Regions from separate parts of the Lysinibacillus sp. NPDC093712 genome, predicted to be linked through region 1. Evidence: riboswitches for the same ligand, from Rfam matches in the RefSeq annotation. Region 1 holds a riboswitch; each other region holds the start of a gene.
What was found. A riboswitch is a leader RNA that binds a small molecule or an ion and turns the genes downstream of it on or off. The one in region 1 is predicted to bind S-adenosylmethionine.
Positions count from the first base shown of each region.

Region 2: it holds a riboswitch for S-adenosylmethionine, as region 1 does, so the genes downstream of both, ACQKNX_RS25055 (bifunctional homocysteine S-methyltransferase/methylenetetrahydrofolate reductase) here and metA (homoserine O-acetyltransferase MetA) in region 1, are expected to answer to the same signal.
Region 3: it holds a riboswitch for S-adenosylmethionine, as region 1 does, so the genes downstream of both, ACQKNX_RS19945 (cyclase family protein) here and metA (homoserine O-acetyltransferase MetA) in region 1, are expected to answer to the same signal.

Region 1 is NZ_JBNNUU010000001.1:1,031,871-1,036,801, forward strand. It holds gene ACQKNX_RS05435 (class I adenylate-forming enzyme family protein) at 1-648, shown strand, start outside; gene ACQKNX_RS05440 (hypothetical protein) at 624-890, opposite strand; gene ACQKNX_RS05445 (YhdT family protein) at 1,003-1,266, shown strand; gene panF (sodium/pantothenate symporter) at 1,266-2,711, shown strand; gene ACQKNX_RS05455 (nucleotide excision repair endonuclease) at 2,816-3,187, opposite strand; SAM riboswitch class I at 3,506-3,616, shown strand; gene metA (homoserine O-acetyltransferase MetA) at 3,721-4,656, shown strand; gene ACQKNX_RS05465 (GerAB/ArcD/ProY family transporter) at 4,740-4,931, opposite strand, start outside.
Region 2 is NZ_JBNNUU010000015.1:25,669-30,599, reverse strand. It holds gene ACQKNX_RS25060 (protoporphyrinogen oxidase) at 1-1,182, shown strand, start outside; SAM riboswitch class I at 1,308-1,407, shown strand; gene ACQKNX_RS25055 (bifunctional homocysteine S-methyltransferase/methylenetetrahydrofolate reductase) at 1,500-3,347, shown strand; gene metH (methionine synthase) at 3,340-4,931, shown strand, end outside.
Region 3 is NZ_JBNNUU010000006.1:176,703-181,633, forward strand. It holds gene ACQKNX_RS19935 (VOC family protein) at 21-464, opposite strand; gene ACQKNX_RS19940 (hypothetical protein) at 734-1,039, shown strand; SAM riboswitch class I at 1,148-1,249, shown strand; gene ACQKNX_RS19945 (cyclase family protein) at 1,512-2,249, shown strand; gene ACQKNX_RS19950 (DedA family protein) at 2,322-2,918, opposite strand; gene ACQKNX_RS19955 (Cof-type HAD-IIB family hydrolase) at 3,444-4,217, opposite strand; gene ACQKNX_RS19960 (DUF2225 domain-containing protein) at 4,679-4,931, shown strand, end outside.

The DNA of each region.
Region 1 (4,931 bases):
GATGCATTTTTTAACAAGGGACTTTATTTTAAAGAAGGCTATGGATTAACGGAAGCTGGACCGAACAATTTTTATATCTCTTGTGAAGATGCCTATTTAAAAAAAGGAGCAGTAGGGAAGAGCATGCAATTTAATGAAGCAAAAATTATGAATAAAGAGGGAAAAAATTGCACTGCTCATGAGGTAGGAGAGCTATTTGTTAGAGGCAAGCATATGTTTAGATTTTATTGGAATAATCAGCAGGAAACTGACAATACGATACGTGATGGATGGTTAAGGACCGGTGATTTAGCCACAATGGATGAGGATGGTTATTTTTATATTGTCGGTCGCAGGAAAGAAATGATTATAAGTGGTGGTGAAAATGTTTATCCACAAGAGGTAGAGCAATGTTTATTGCGTCATCAGCTCGTAACAGAAGCGGCTGTTATTGGGGTAGCGGATAACTATTGGGGCGAAATTGTAACGGCATTTATTGTTTGCCAACATGAGACAGCTACGCTAGTTGACGAAGTGGAGGCACTATGTCGAAACGAATTAGGTCACTATAAAATCCCAAAGAAAATTATCATTCTTGATGAATTACCAAAAACAATCGTTGGGAAAATTGACAAAAAGGCGCTTCACATGCAATTGAAAAGCTCTTGATGATGAATAAGGTGAATTGAATCGCCGGTAAAACCTTTAAAATCGCTGATAGTGAGCACGGAATCGCCGGTAAAGCCTTCAAAATCGCTGATAGTGAGTACGAAATCGCCGGTAAAACCTTCAAAATCGCTGATAGTGAGTACGAAATCGCCGGTAAAACCTTCAAAATCGCTGATAGCGAGTATGGATTCGCCGATAAAACCTTTAAAATCGCTGATAGCAGCAAAACAGCTTGGAAACACCTCTTTCGATAGTCGCTATTCGCTAAGTTTCGTTTTTTTTATCTATTTTTTCACAATGCTTCCCATAATACCTACATACCAGTAAAATAGAGTAGGTTAGGGGGATTCTATATTGAAAGATCAACGCTTTAAAATTGCGCATCGTGAAGCGCTCATTGGCATTGGACTTGTAATTGTCAACTTTGCTATTTGGTACGGCTTTGCATATGGCCTAGGCTCGGGGGATCCAACAAAATATACGTATGTTTGGGGTTTCCCTGCTTGGTTTTTCTATAGTTGTATTGCTGGAACAGCTTTTATGATTGTCTTAATTTGGCTCGTCCTAAAACTCTTTTTCAAAGAGGTTCCATTTGAAGATGGGGAGGTGGATGAATAATGCATTGGCAAGTTATTTTTCCGCTCTTCATATTTTTAATTATCATTTTTGGAATAGGGATATGGGCGAATAAACATGTCCGTTCATCGAACTCGTTTTTACAGGAATATTTTCTTGGTGGTCGTGAAATGGGAGGCTTTATTCTAGCAATGACCATGATTGCCACGTACGGAAGCGCAAGTAGCTTTATTGGTGGACCAGGTGTCGCTTATAATAAGGGACTTGGATGGGTACTGTTAGCGATGGCACAACTACCTGCGGGTTATTTTGTATTAATGATTTTAGGCAAGAAATTTGCGATAATCGCTCGCCGTTATCAAGCGATTACATTAATTGATTTCTTACGTGAACGCTATAACAGCCATGTCATCGTGATTTTATCTGCAATTAGTATTATTGTCTTTTTATTTTCTGCGATGATGGCACAGTGGGTAGGTGGAGCGCGCTTAATTGAATCATTAACTGGTTTAAATTATACTGCGGCACTCTTTATTTTTGCAGCGTCGGTATTAATTTATGTTATTATCGGGGGTTTCCGAGCTGTAGCTTTAACGGATACGGTACAAGGTTCGATAATGGTAATTGGTACTGTTATTTTACTAATTGGGACAATCGTTGCAGGTGGGGGAATCGATCAAATTATGACATCCCTTGTTGCAGAAAATCCAAAACTAGTGACCCCATTTGGTGCAGAAGGAGAACTTACTCCGTTGTATGTCTCTACATTTTGGATTTTAATAGGAGTTGGCGTAGTTGGGCTACCTCAAATTGCAGTTCGTGCTATGAGCTATAAAGATTCGAAAAGTATGCATTTAGCGATTATTATTGGTACCATCGCCATTGGGACAATTATGTTCGGTATGCACCTAATTGGTGTACTAGCGCGTCCAGTAATGCCAGGCATTGAAATTGGCGATAAGGTAATGCCACTACTAACGTTAAAAGTTTTACCGCCATTTTTAGCGGGTATTGTTTTAGCAGCACCAATGGCAGCAACAATGTCTACGGTTAATGCGTTGCTTATGTTAGTTAGTTCAACAGTCGTGAAGGATATTTATTTAAACTACGTGAAGCCAACTGCCAACGATGGAGAAATTAAGCGCGCCAGCTTCATTGTAACTACAGTAATTGGTTTGGCGGTCGTTGTATTTGCGTTAAATCCACCAGACTTACTTGTGTGGCTCAATTTATTTGCATTTGGCGGCCTAGAAGCTGTCTTTATTTGGTCAGTTGTCCTAGGGTTATATTGGAAAAAGGCTAATAAATACGGCGCTATTGCTTCCATGATTACGGGCATGACGTTATATATTGTGATTGATCGTTTTTATCCGTCAATCTTTGGCATGCATACAGTGACAATCCCAATAGTGGCTTCATTCATTATTTTTGTCATCGTAAGTTATCTAACAGCTAATAAATTTAAAGATGAAAAAATATTTATTTAAATATCAAAATACCTTGGGAGGACAAATCTCTCAGGGTATTTTTCATTTTTGAAGGTAAAAAGAAAAGAAAAACCGCTAGCATGTTTTATGCTAACGGCATTTTTTTAATAAAATACTTTTTCAAGATTATATTTTGCGCGGAATGTGTTAATTGCATATGTTTCGTAAATTTCACGTTCCATTGGATCATCAATTTCATATACTTCAATTTTGAAAATTTCATCACGGTATTTTTTCATTGGTGATACATTATCTTCAAAATGTTTTTTAATGCGTTGACGAATTTTACGCGCTTTCCCTACAAATAATAGCTCGTTTTTTTCGTTGTAGAATAAGAAAATGCCACCATTTTCGCGAGTGATTTTATGGAAATCAATAAAACCATGGAATGGCGGAATTTCTACATCCCCAGGTTTTAATACTTGCTCACGTTGACGAATTACTAAGTCTGGTTTTGGGAGTTCAATTTTAATCAAAATATTCACGTTCCTCTCTGTTACTAAAGGTATATGTTAACATAATACCTCTTTGATTACCATTACGATTTATTTGTACAAAAATCTATTTACAACACTTTGCTGTAATCGGCTGTAAATTGTCATTTGTTTGTCATCTACGTCGGCTAATAGATGTTAAAAATGATTTTACCCGTATTTACGTAACTTACAAAAGCTTTAGGAAGAATTGATAATAGTGTTCAACAAAAAATATGCTTCCATTCATTTAAATACTAAATATTCTATGTATTATTGAAATTCTTAATTGTTCATGATACAATTCTTTTTAATTAAATAATCTTATCAAGAGAAGCTGAGGGATTTGGCCCTATGACGCTTCAGCAACCTCTAACAATTGTTAGAAAGGTGCTAATTCCACCAAAGGATTTATCCTTTGAGAGATAAGAGTGAACGTGATAATTATCCTTCTCATTCTTGCTCCAAAGGAATGAGGGGGATTTTTTAATTTTATTTAGATAGAGAGAAAAAATTAACGAAAAGGGGAATGCAACATGCCTATTAATATTCCAAAAAACTTACCAGCTGGAGAACATTTACGTGGGGAAAAAATATTCGTAATGGAGGAAGACCGCGCCAAAACGCAACAAATTCGTCCTTTAAATATTTTAATTTTTAATTTAATGCCAGAAAAAGAAAAGACAGAGCTACAATTACTGCGATTACTCGGTAATACACCATTACAAGTGAATATTACATTTTTAAATACAGCAACACACGAATCAAAAAATGTTAGTAAATCGCATTTACAGCTATTTTATTCGACGTTTAAAGAGATTCGCCATCGTCGCTTTGACGGTATGATTATTACGGGGGCTCCTGTTGAAAAAATGGCATTTGAAGAAGTGAATTATTGGGAAGAAATCTCAGAAATAATGGATTGGTCCGTGAAAAATGTTACGTCCGTAATGCATATATGTTGGGGTGCACAAGCTGCACTATATCACCATTACGGTATCGGTAAATTTGAACTGCCGGAAAAATGTTCTGGCGTATATTCACATGTAATTACCGATTTAACAGTCGATCTAGTGCGTGGCTTTAGTGACTTATTTACAGCGCCACATTCACGCTATACATCGGTTTCCATTGATGAAGTACGTAAGCACCCAGATTTACGCTTACTGTCCTATTCAGAAGATGCTGGCGTCTTTATCGTGCAGTCAAAGGATAATAAAAACATAATGATTACAGGTCACTTAGAATATGACGCGACAACATTAGCTGATGAATATTACCGTGATGTTGAAAAAGGAATTGATATTGCTATACCTGTTAACTATTTTCCAAATAATGATCCTTCTATTGAGCCAATTAATACTTGGCGAGCACATACGCATTTACTATTTTCGAATTGGCTCAACTATTATGTATACCAAGAAACGCCGTACGAATGGGACTTTGTTGATGAAATTGAATACCATATTTAATTTAGAACTAGTAACATACCGTTTTATAATTAGAAAAACCACATTTCTCATTAAAAGTGAGAAATGTGGTTTATATTGTTAACTTATTGTGATTCGGACGAGTTTGGTTTGTTTGAATCTTGCTGTGTGTTTGAATCTTGCTGTGTGTTTGAATCTTGTTGTGCTTTTGAATCTTGCTGTGCCTTCGAATCTTGCTGCTCATCTGTGGTGCTTTGCTTGGCTTCTGTCTTTTTAATTTTTCGAATTTTTGCGACTATTAGTAAAAACAATGGAAG
Region 2 (4,931 bases), on a different contig from region 1:
GTCATGGAGCTAGTACAGGAGCTTAATTTTGAACAGGAGCTAGTGTACAACGAAACAGGAGTATCTTATATCTATACAAACGACGAATTACATGCAATACCTGCTGATTCAACATTCGGTATTCCTATGAGTTTAGCATCTCTGGAAGCAAGTACGCTTGTATCAGAAGCTGGTAAGCAAATCGCATTACAGGACTTAAAGATGCCGAATAAAGGATTTACTAAAGAAAGCTCAATAGGGGAGTTTTTAACGTATTACTTGGGTGAAGAACTTGTGCAAAATCAAATAGCGCCAGTATTAGCAGGAGTATATTCTGGTGACCTACATCAACTTTCGATTGCTTCAACATTGCCGTACTTAATCGATTATAAAAATGAATACGGTAGCATCATCAAAGGGTTTGATGCAAATCGCGAACAATTTATGAAAGCTTCCAATAAAAAGTTTATTTCGTTTAAAAAAGGCTTATCAACACTAATTGATCGCCTTGAAGAAACGTTAACAGAAGTAGAAATTATTAAAGGCGTAGCAACAACAAATGTAAAGAAACATGAAGGGCAATATACAATTACATTAGCAAATAGTAGAAAGCTTGAGGCTAATCACGTTGTTCTAGCATTGCCCAATGAAGCGGTGCAAAGCTTATTACAGGACCCATCGTTAGATCATTATTTTAAGGAATTTACTACAGCTTCTGCCATAACAATTTACCTAGGTTTTGATGTACCGGATGCAGTGCTACCAGCAGATGGAACGGGCTTTATTGTGTCACATAATTCAAATGTCCAATGCAATGCGGCAACTTGGACAAGTCGAAAATGGAAGCATACATCTGCTAATAGTAAATTGCTTGTACGACTCTTTTACAAGAGCATCAATCCTGCGTATGAAAAATTACGTAAGATGACAGATGAAGAACTAGCTGCTGTTGCATTAGACGATATAAAGAAAAGTTTAGGAATTGATGGAAAGCCAACTGTAGTTAATGTTGCGAAATGGATTGACCAAATGCCAAAATACGATTTAGCGCATCATGAGGCATTGAAGGGCTTAACAGCTGAGCTTGCAGAAAGGTATCCAAATTTATCGATTGCAGGCTGTTCTTATTTCGGAGTAGGCATTGGTGCTTGTATTCAAAATGGCAAAAAAATAGGCGAAGAGCTTGCAGAAAAACTAGTATAACCGTAAAATAAATGCGGAAATTTGATATTTTTCTGGAGAAATCTCCTTTGTTAAGTGAAATAGTCTTGACTCTATCGCCTGTAAACGATATGATTCTTTTAATTATTTGAAAAATTCATACTACATTCTTATCGAGAGAAGCCGAGGGACTGGCCCTATGAAGCTTCAGCAACCAACTTATGTCAGGTGCTAAATCCAGAAGACCTTTTTGGTCGAAGATGAGAAGGAAAAACAATTACGATTCGTTAAAGCCTTCTTTTTTTGTAAAAGAAGGCTTTTTATATTTTTGGAAACAAAGAAAGTGAGGGTTACGTTTTATGGGATTGCTAGAAAAGTTAAAAACACATGTGTTAACTGCAGATGGTGCTATTGGTACTGTATTATATGGCTACGGCTTGGAGTACTGCCATGAAGAAATGAATGTACAGAGACCGAAGTTAATTGAAAAAATCCATAAAGAATATATTGCTGCTGGTGCAGATGTGATTCAGACAAATACTTACGGTGCTAATGCAATTAAATTAGCACGCTACGGTTTAGAATCGCGAGTTCAGCAGTTCAATGAAGCGGCAATCACGATTGCGAAACGTGCCGCAGCAGATGGCGGACAATTTGTGTTGGGCACAATAGGGGGCATCCGTGGTATTCGTAAAAGTGATGCAACGTTAGAGGAAATTTTATCGACAGTTGAAGAGCAAGCAAATGTGTTACTTGCAGGCAATCCAGATGGCCTTTTACTTGAAACGTATTATGATTTCGAAGAGTTAAGTGCAACATTGAAAATGTTACGTGCCAAAACAAAGCTACCAATTATTGCGCAGGTGTCGATGCATGAACCAGGCGTGTTACAAAATGGAATGGCATTAAATCAAGCATTGCACGAGCTAGAGGCTCTTGGTGCAGATGTAGTAGGCGTAAATTGTCGTTTAGGACCGCATCATACAATTCAAGCATTTGAAGGAGTTGAGCTTCCTGAAAAAGCATTTATGTCTGCCTATCCAAATGCATCATTGCTAGATTTAGAGGATGGGCGTGTCGTATATGAGTCAGAAGCAGATTATTTTGGTCGTGCCGCAGTTGCACTGGTTGACCAAGGTGTTCGTTTAATCGGTGGTTGCTGTGGTACAACACCAAAGCACATAGCTGCAGCAAAAAAATATTTAGAAGAGTTAACACCTATTGAAGAAAAGTTAGCTAAGCCTGAAAAAGTACAGGTTGTACGTGAAGCAGAGCCTGCGACGTATGAGCCCCTGCATGAGAAGGTAAAGCGCGAGCGTTCGGTTATCGTGGAGTTAGACACACCGAGGCATTTAGAAATTGACGGCTTTATTCAAGGTGCGAAAAAATTATATGAAGCAGGCGCTGATGTAGTGATGATGGCAGATAATTCACTCGCATCGCCCCGCATTAGTAATGTGGCAATGGGTGCGTTATTGAAGGAGACGCACGCTGTCCGACCGTTAACGCATATAACGTGCCGTGACCGTAATTTAATTGGATTACAGTCACATTTGATGGGCTTAAATGCATTAGGCATTCATGATATTTTAGCGGTTACTGGAGATCCGACTAAGGTAGGTGACTTCCCGGGTGCCACAAGCGTTTATGATGTATCTTCTATGGAGCTAATCCAGCTGATTAAACAGTTGAATGACGGTATTTCATTTTCCGGAAAGCCACTTCGTAAAAAGGCAAACTTCTCTGTAGCGGCAGCATTTAACCCAAACGTACGTGTACTAGACCGAGCAGTAGCTCGACTAGAGAAAAAAATAGAGCATGGTGCAGATTACTTTATTTCTCAACCAGTGTATACGAAAGAAAAAATCATTGAAATTTATGAGGCAACCAAGCATTTAGATGCACCAATTTATATTGGTATTATGCCAGTAACGAGCTATAAGAGCGCTGAGTTTTTACACCATGAAGTACCAGGTATCAAACTATCTGACGATGCACTGTCACGCATGAAGGCATGTGGTGAAGATAAGGAACGTTCAACATTAGAAGGGATTGCAATTGCTAAAGAGTTAGTAGAAGTAGCTGCAGAGTATTTTAATGGTATTTACTTAATTACACCGTTTTTACGCTATGATATGACGCTAGAGTTAATGAAATTTATTGAGCAAATGGATGAACAGAAAAAAGGGGTAAGTATAGATGGTTAAGCACTTGATTGAAGAGCAACTAGAGAAACGAATATTAATTCTGGATGGCGCAATGGGTACAATGCTTCAAAATGAAAACTTATCAGCAGATGATTTTGGTGGCGAGGAGCTTGATGGTTGTAACGAGAATCTTGTATTAACTAGACCTGATGTGCTTGACAAGGTTCACCGTAAATATTTAGAGGCTGGTGCGGATATTATTTGTACAAATACGTTTGGAGGTACGCCTCTCGTATTAAATGAATATAACCTTGGGTCTAAGGCAGAAGAAATTAATAAACGCGCAGTAGAAATTGCGCGCAAAGTAGTTGATGAGTTTTCTACTCCTGAGTGGCCCCGTTTTGTTGCGGGAGCAATGGGTCCAACGACAAAAACATTATCAGTAACTGGCGGTATTACCTTTGATGAACTTGAAGAAAACTTTTATGTACAGGCAAAGGCACTAATCGAAGCAGGCTCAGACGTACTGCTTCTTGAAACAAGTCAGGATATGCTAAATGTAAAAGCGGGGACACTGGGGGTGTCACGTGCGTTTGAGGAAACTGGAAAAGAACTACCTGTTATGATTTCAGGCACGATTGAGCCAATGGGCACAACGCTAGCAGGGCAAACGATTGATGCCTTTTACATATCAATTGAGCACATTAAGCCATTATCTGTCGGCTTAAACTGTGCGACAGGTCCAGAGTTTATGACAGATCATATTCGTTCGTTAGCGGAGCTTTCTACCGGCTATATTAGCTGTTATCCAAATGCTGGTTTGCCAGATGAGGAAGGTTGTTATCATGAATCTCCAGAATCTTTATCTCAAAAATTAAAAGGTTTTGCTGAAAAAGGCTGGCTTAATATTGTTGGCGGCTGTTGTGGAACAACACCAGCACATATTGCGGCAATCCGAAAGGTGCTGAAGGATGAAAAGCCGCGTCAATTACCGGAAAGTACACATGGTCATGTTGTATCTGGTATTGAACCTTTAGTATACGATGATTCGATGCGTCCGCTATTTATTGGGGAGCGAACGAATGTTATTGGCTCCCGAAAATTCAAAAATTTAATCATTGACGGTAAATATGAGGAAGCAGCAGAAATCGCACGTGCACAAGTGAAAAATGGGGCACATGTTATAGATATTTGCTTAGCGAACCCGGATCGTGATGAATTAGAGGATATGCGTGGCTTTATGCAGGAAGTGGTTAAAAAAGTAAAAGTACCGCTTGTCATTGATTCTACAGATGAGAAAGTAATTGAGGAAGCGCTGAAATTTTCACAAGGTAAAGCCATTATCAATTCTATTAATCTAGAGGATGGGGAAGAACGTTTTGACGCCGTAATGCCATTAGTGAAAAAATATGGTGGCTCTTTAGTTGTCGGTACGATTGATGAGCAAGGGATGGCAGTAGATCGCCATCGTAAACTAGAAATTGCCGAGCGTTCTTATCAATTATTAACTGAGAAATGGGGCTTAGCACCAGAGGATATTATTTTTGACCCGCTAATGTTCCCAGTTGGTACAGGGGATGAACAATATATTGGTTCAGCACTTGAAACAATCGAGGGCATTCGTCTTATTAAAGAAAAACTGCC
Region 3 (4,931 bases), on a different contig from region 1:
CATCAAAGCACACCGACAATCTATTGCGTAATAATTAACATGTCATTTTCATCAAATTGCCACATATCACCGTGTGCAACTTCCCAATAAAAGCCGTTTGGGTCTTGGAAATAGCCGCTATAGCCTCCCCAAAACACTATTTCAGGCTCCTTTACAATATTCGCTCCCGCTTTTTTTGCTAACAAAAATATTTCATCGACTTCTTCTTTAGACTTTCCATTATAGGCAAGTGTCATGCCATTAAAGCCATCGCTTACAGCTGGCGGATTCGCTTCATCAATATCCTTTACTAAGCGCTCAATTGGGAATAAAGATATTTTTGTTCCTGCATTATTGAAAAAAATAACATCTGGATTTGTTTCATCCCCATAGACGACTACTTCAAACCCAAGCCCATCACGATAAAATGCCAGCGATTCTACCATATTTTTTACACCTAATGTAATTAAATTTAAACGATTCATCCCATCTACCCCTTTTCTACAGTATCTATTACTTATTCTCCTATTTTAGTTAATTTCCCTTCTACGACCTTGGTACGCGCTCCATATAAAAGATGACCTTCAACACAAAACATAATGCCGCTACATAAGATACACTAAGATATTAGCTATGGATTGGAGGAATTCTGCTGTATTACAATCCTTATCCGTATTATGTTTTTGTAAATCAATATCCACATTGGGGCATTTCTAATTCCCCTTTACCGCATCATTTGCCGGGACAGCTTGCGATGCCCACATCCCCAAACCCAAATCCGTACCCGCCTATTAATACATTGAAGTTGAAGACATCAGCCAAACAAATTCAGCCAATTATGCAGCAGGCCCAATTACTAACAGAGAAAATTGAAGGGTCTGATCAATTTGCACATGATCTTAAGAATGCCGCACAGCTTTCCAAGCAAGATGAAGTGCAAAAACTCATTTCTTCAGCGGGCGTTACGGCGAAGTTTGAAGCGAAATATACGCCAGATAATATTCGAATTGTATTATCAGAAGGTGGGTGCTGTAGTATAGCGGTAATTTTATATTGGTAAGGGAAAAGCTTCTTATTTTTTATAACCATGCACTCCTATAGAACTTGTAAACTATTTATGATTATGCTAGAGTATTTGGTATTACTATTTCTGAAAATTCATATATTTTTCTTATCAAGAGAGATGGAGGGATTGGCCCTATGAAGTCTCAGCAACCAGTCTTAGGCATGGTGCTAATTCCAATTTGCGAAATTCGCGAAAAGATGAGGAGACTGACTTTAGTACACAAGAGTCCTCTTCTACAAGTAGGGCTCTTTTTTTATTTTATTTTAAGCAAGAGTTAATTTCATCTTAGTTTTTCTAAAAGAGTTCACGAACATTTTAATGGTGCGGAAGGAAGCTCGGTGCTTGCACGTGGAAAGCGTCTGCCTGTAGCGTAATGATGGATCATCATAATTTTTATCTCTTCAATGTTCGTACTTAATGATGAAATTGATTCACCACTCATACTAAAAGAAAGCAGGGAATAACAATGACAAATGAACTTTTACAAGCATTAGAGCTATTAAAATCCAAGCAATGGATCGACTTAACACACACATTCGGACCTAACTCTCCTCATTTCTTTATGTTTGAAGATGCCAAATTTGAAACGCTATTTTCGCATAATGACGGCTTCTTTGCACAACAATTTACGTTTCCCGGGCAATATGGAACGCATATTGATCCACCTATCCACTTTGTTTCAAATACACGCTACTTAGACGAATTAGAATTAAAAGAACTTGTCCTACCGCTAATTGTTATTGATAAGTCCAAGGAAGCTGAATCGAACAATGACTTTACGTTAAGTGTACAAGATATTTTAGATTTCGAAGCAGAATATGGAGAAATTGAAGCAGGTACATTTGTCGCACTGCGAACTGATTGGAGTAAACGCTGGCCTGATAAGGATTTGTTCAATAATAAAGATAAAGACGGTCATAACCATATTCCAGGTTGGGGATTAGAAGCGTTGCAGTTTTTATTTTCAGAACGGAACATTAATGCAATTGGTCACGAAACATTCGATACAGATTCAGCAGCAGATTTCCGTAAAAATGGAACGCTTGATGGCGAATACTTTGTACTAGATCAGGATACATATCAAATTGAACTAATGACGAATTTAGATAAGCTACCAGCAAAAGGTGCAGTCATTTTCAACATTGTGCCAAAGCCTGAAAAAGCATCTGGATTCCCTGTACGTTCATTTGCTATTTTGCCTTAATTCTATACAAAAATGGTCTGCCTCAAATGTCATATAATCATTTGTAGCAGACCTTCTTTTAACATGCTGTATTCATTTAATCGTATTTCTTTTTTTAAATATATAGTACACAATCAGCATTAGTACTATAAACACCAATATTGCATAGAAGCTGTATTGAGATAAATACATACCAACAAAACGCCACTTATTTCCTAGCTCTTTCCCTAAAGTAATAAATGTGAAAGTCCATACGATTGCACCTGCATACGCATAAACAGCAAACTTTTTATAAGGATAATTATTAATGGCTGCAATATATGCTGTGAGATGACGAACGCCAGGTATAAAGTATCCAATAAATAATAGTACAGGCCCTATCTTTTCAAACAATTTTTTCGTAAACTCAATTTTTTGTGCTGTTATATGAATTTTCGGCCCATATTTTTGTAATAACGGTAAACCGAATCGACGACCAACAAAGTAGCTGAGGGTGATGCCTCCTGCAGCTCCCACCGCAGCACTTATTAATGCAGGAATATGCTCTAAATTTTCTCGATAAACATTATACCCTACATAGGTTAAAAAAATTTCGTCAGGAAGTGGCAGCCCGACAATCCCTCCAACTAGTATAAGAATAATCCCAAAATACCCGTAATGTTCAATAAGAGATTGCACGTGATGCACCATGTTTTACCCCACCTAAAGCCTTAATTTTCCCATTATCTTAGCTTAACATAAGCCTCTTAAAGTCAATTATTTTTAACAATCACTTTTGCATAGGTTTAATCATTATTACATGTATATCAATATTGTACAATCATCACAACTTTATTTTTGTTAAATTCAGTTTTCAACAAAAACCCTCTTTACCGTATCTTCGTAACTCTTTCAGCGCTAATTTCTATTGATGATGACTCCATATCCCTTACTGTAGACTCACTCATGTACGACTTATTTCGTTCTTGGCTGATGGGCTGACTATAAACAAATATATACGACAATGGCAACTAGAACATCTACCACGACCATTATCAATAATTTATTCATACAATTTGATAACATTCCTATCTATCCAGCAAAATCTAATCAACGCTATGCACCTACTATGAGAAGAAGGGGCTATTGCTAGCTAGTGTAGCAATAGCAATCATTTAAATATTCTCCTATAGATGCGATTGCAATATTATTTCATTTTTTATCGTATTTGTTACCTTAGATTAGCTGTAGCTTACGCAATGCATCATCTATGCCACCTTCATCCGATTTCTTCGTGACATAATCAGCGATATTTTTTAATGCGACACTGCCATTTCCCATCGCAATACCATATTCAACTTGCTTTAACATATCAATATCATTATCTCCATCTCCAAAAGCAATTGCCTCTTTCGGAAGTAGGTTGAAATATTTTAGCACTGCTTCAACAGCGATGGATTTTGATACATCGTCTTGTAGCACATTCATAATCGTCGGATGCCATCTTTCAAACTTCAAATTTGGAAATTGTGTTATGTACTTTTTCTCTTCTTGTTCGTTGGCATATAAACACATTAAGTAAACTTTCTCGTTTAAAATATTATTATTAGTGGGAGGATACTCATCTAAAGATAATGTCTCCTTCATCGCTTTTAGTGTTGCAGGATGGCGAACATTATTCATGGATAGTTGGTCAGTGAAAAATGATAGACTATTATTATTGTCTTCAGCAAAAGCTTTTACGCTTTCTACGATTTCTTGTGCGATAGGAATGGTATGGATGATTTGATCACCATGCCGAGTATAAGCACCATTAGCAGTAATAAATGTATCAATACCTAGTTCTTGCAAATCATGACACATGGATAATGGTCTACCAGTTGCAGCAACTAATCGAATTCCTTTGTTCCTTAGTATTTGTAGCGCGTTCTTCGTACTTCTTTCAATACAACCATCGCTATAGTTGATAAGCGTACCATCCACATCAAAGAAAATAATTTTACAATCCATTTCGATCTAGCCCCTTTAAATTAAATAGAAAAATATAGTGATTATTGTACTTTGAAACTAAAAAAATTAGCTTTCTACCGGCTTAAATCCCTTATCAATATGCATATTATTGAATAGTAAATTTATCCTATATGTATTATAATAAAACTACGACAATTTTTTATAAAAAACAGCATTCTAAGTATGTCAGATTTAATTTAATAAAGTAGACTAAAACATTTAACTTTTCCCTATACACCACCGATAAATACTATTGCCAGTATATTTAAACCATGCATTCCCTTTACATATAAAAAATTAATGTTTTATGGGCATTACTTTAATCATACTGAAGGAGTATACCAAAAAACATAGAATTGCTAAAATAGTAGAAAATCCATTAAATATATTGAACGAGTATCGCCCTTATTTAAATAGAACTAAAGAAATGTTAAAAACTCGACACAGAGGAGTTGGTTCATATGGGTTTTAATATTTACTACTACGAAAGTAATGTGGATTGTAAATTTTGCAAAAAACAATATACAACATATAAAGTTCGACCAAATCGTTTTAAAATAATCGAAGAACAAACGGATTTTATGCCCGTTTATGAAGGCTTAAATCCATTGCTTTATGAAGTTGCTGTATGCCCGCATTGCGGATATGCTTACCATAAATCTATGACGAGAACGTATGGACCGTTCTTGCTACTAATCGAGGAATTGTATATTA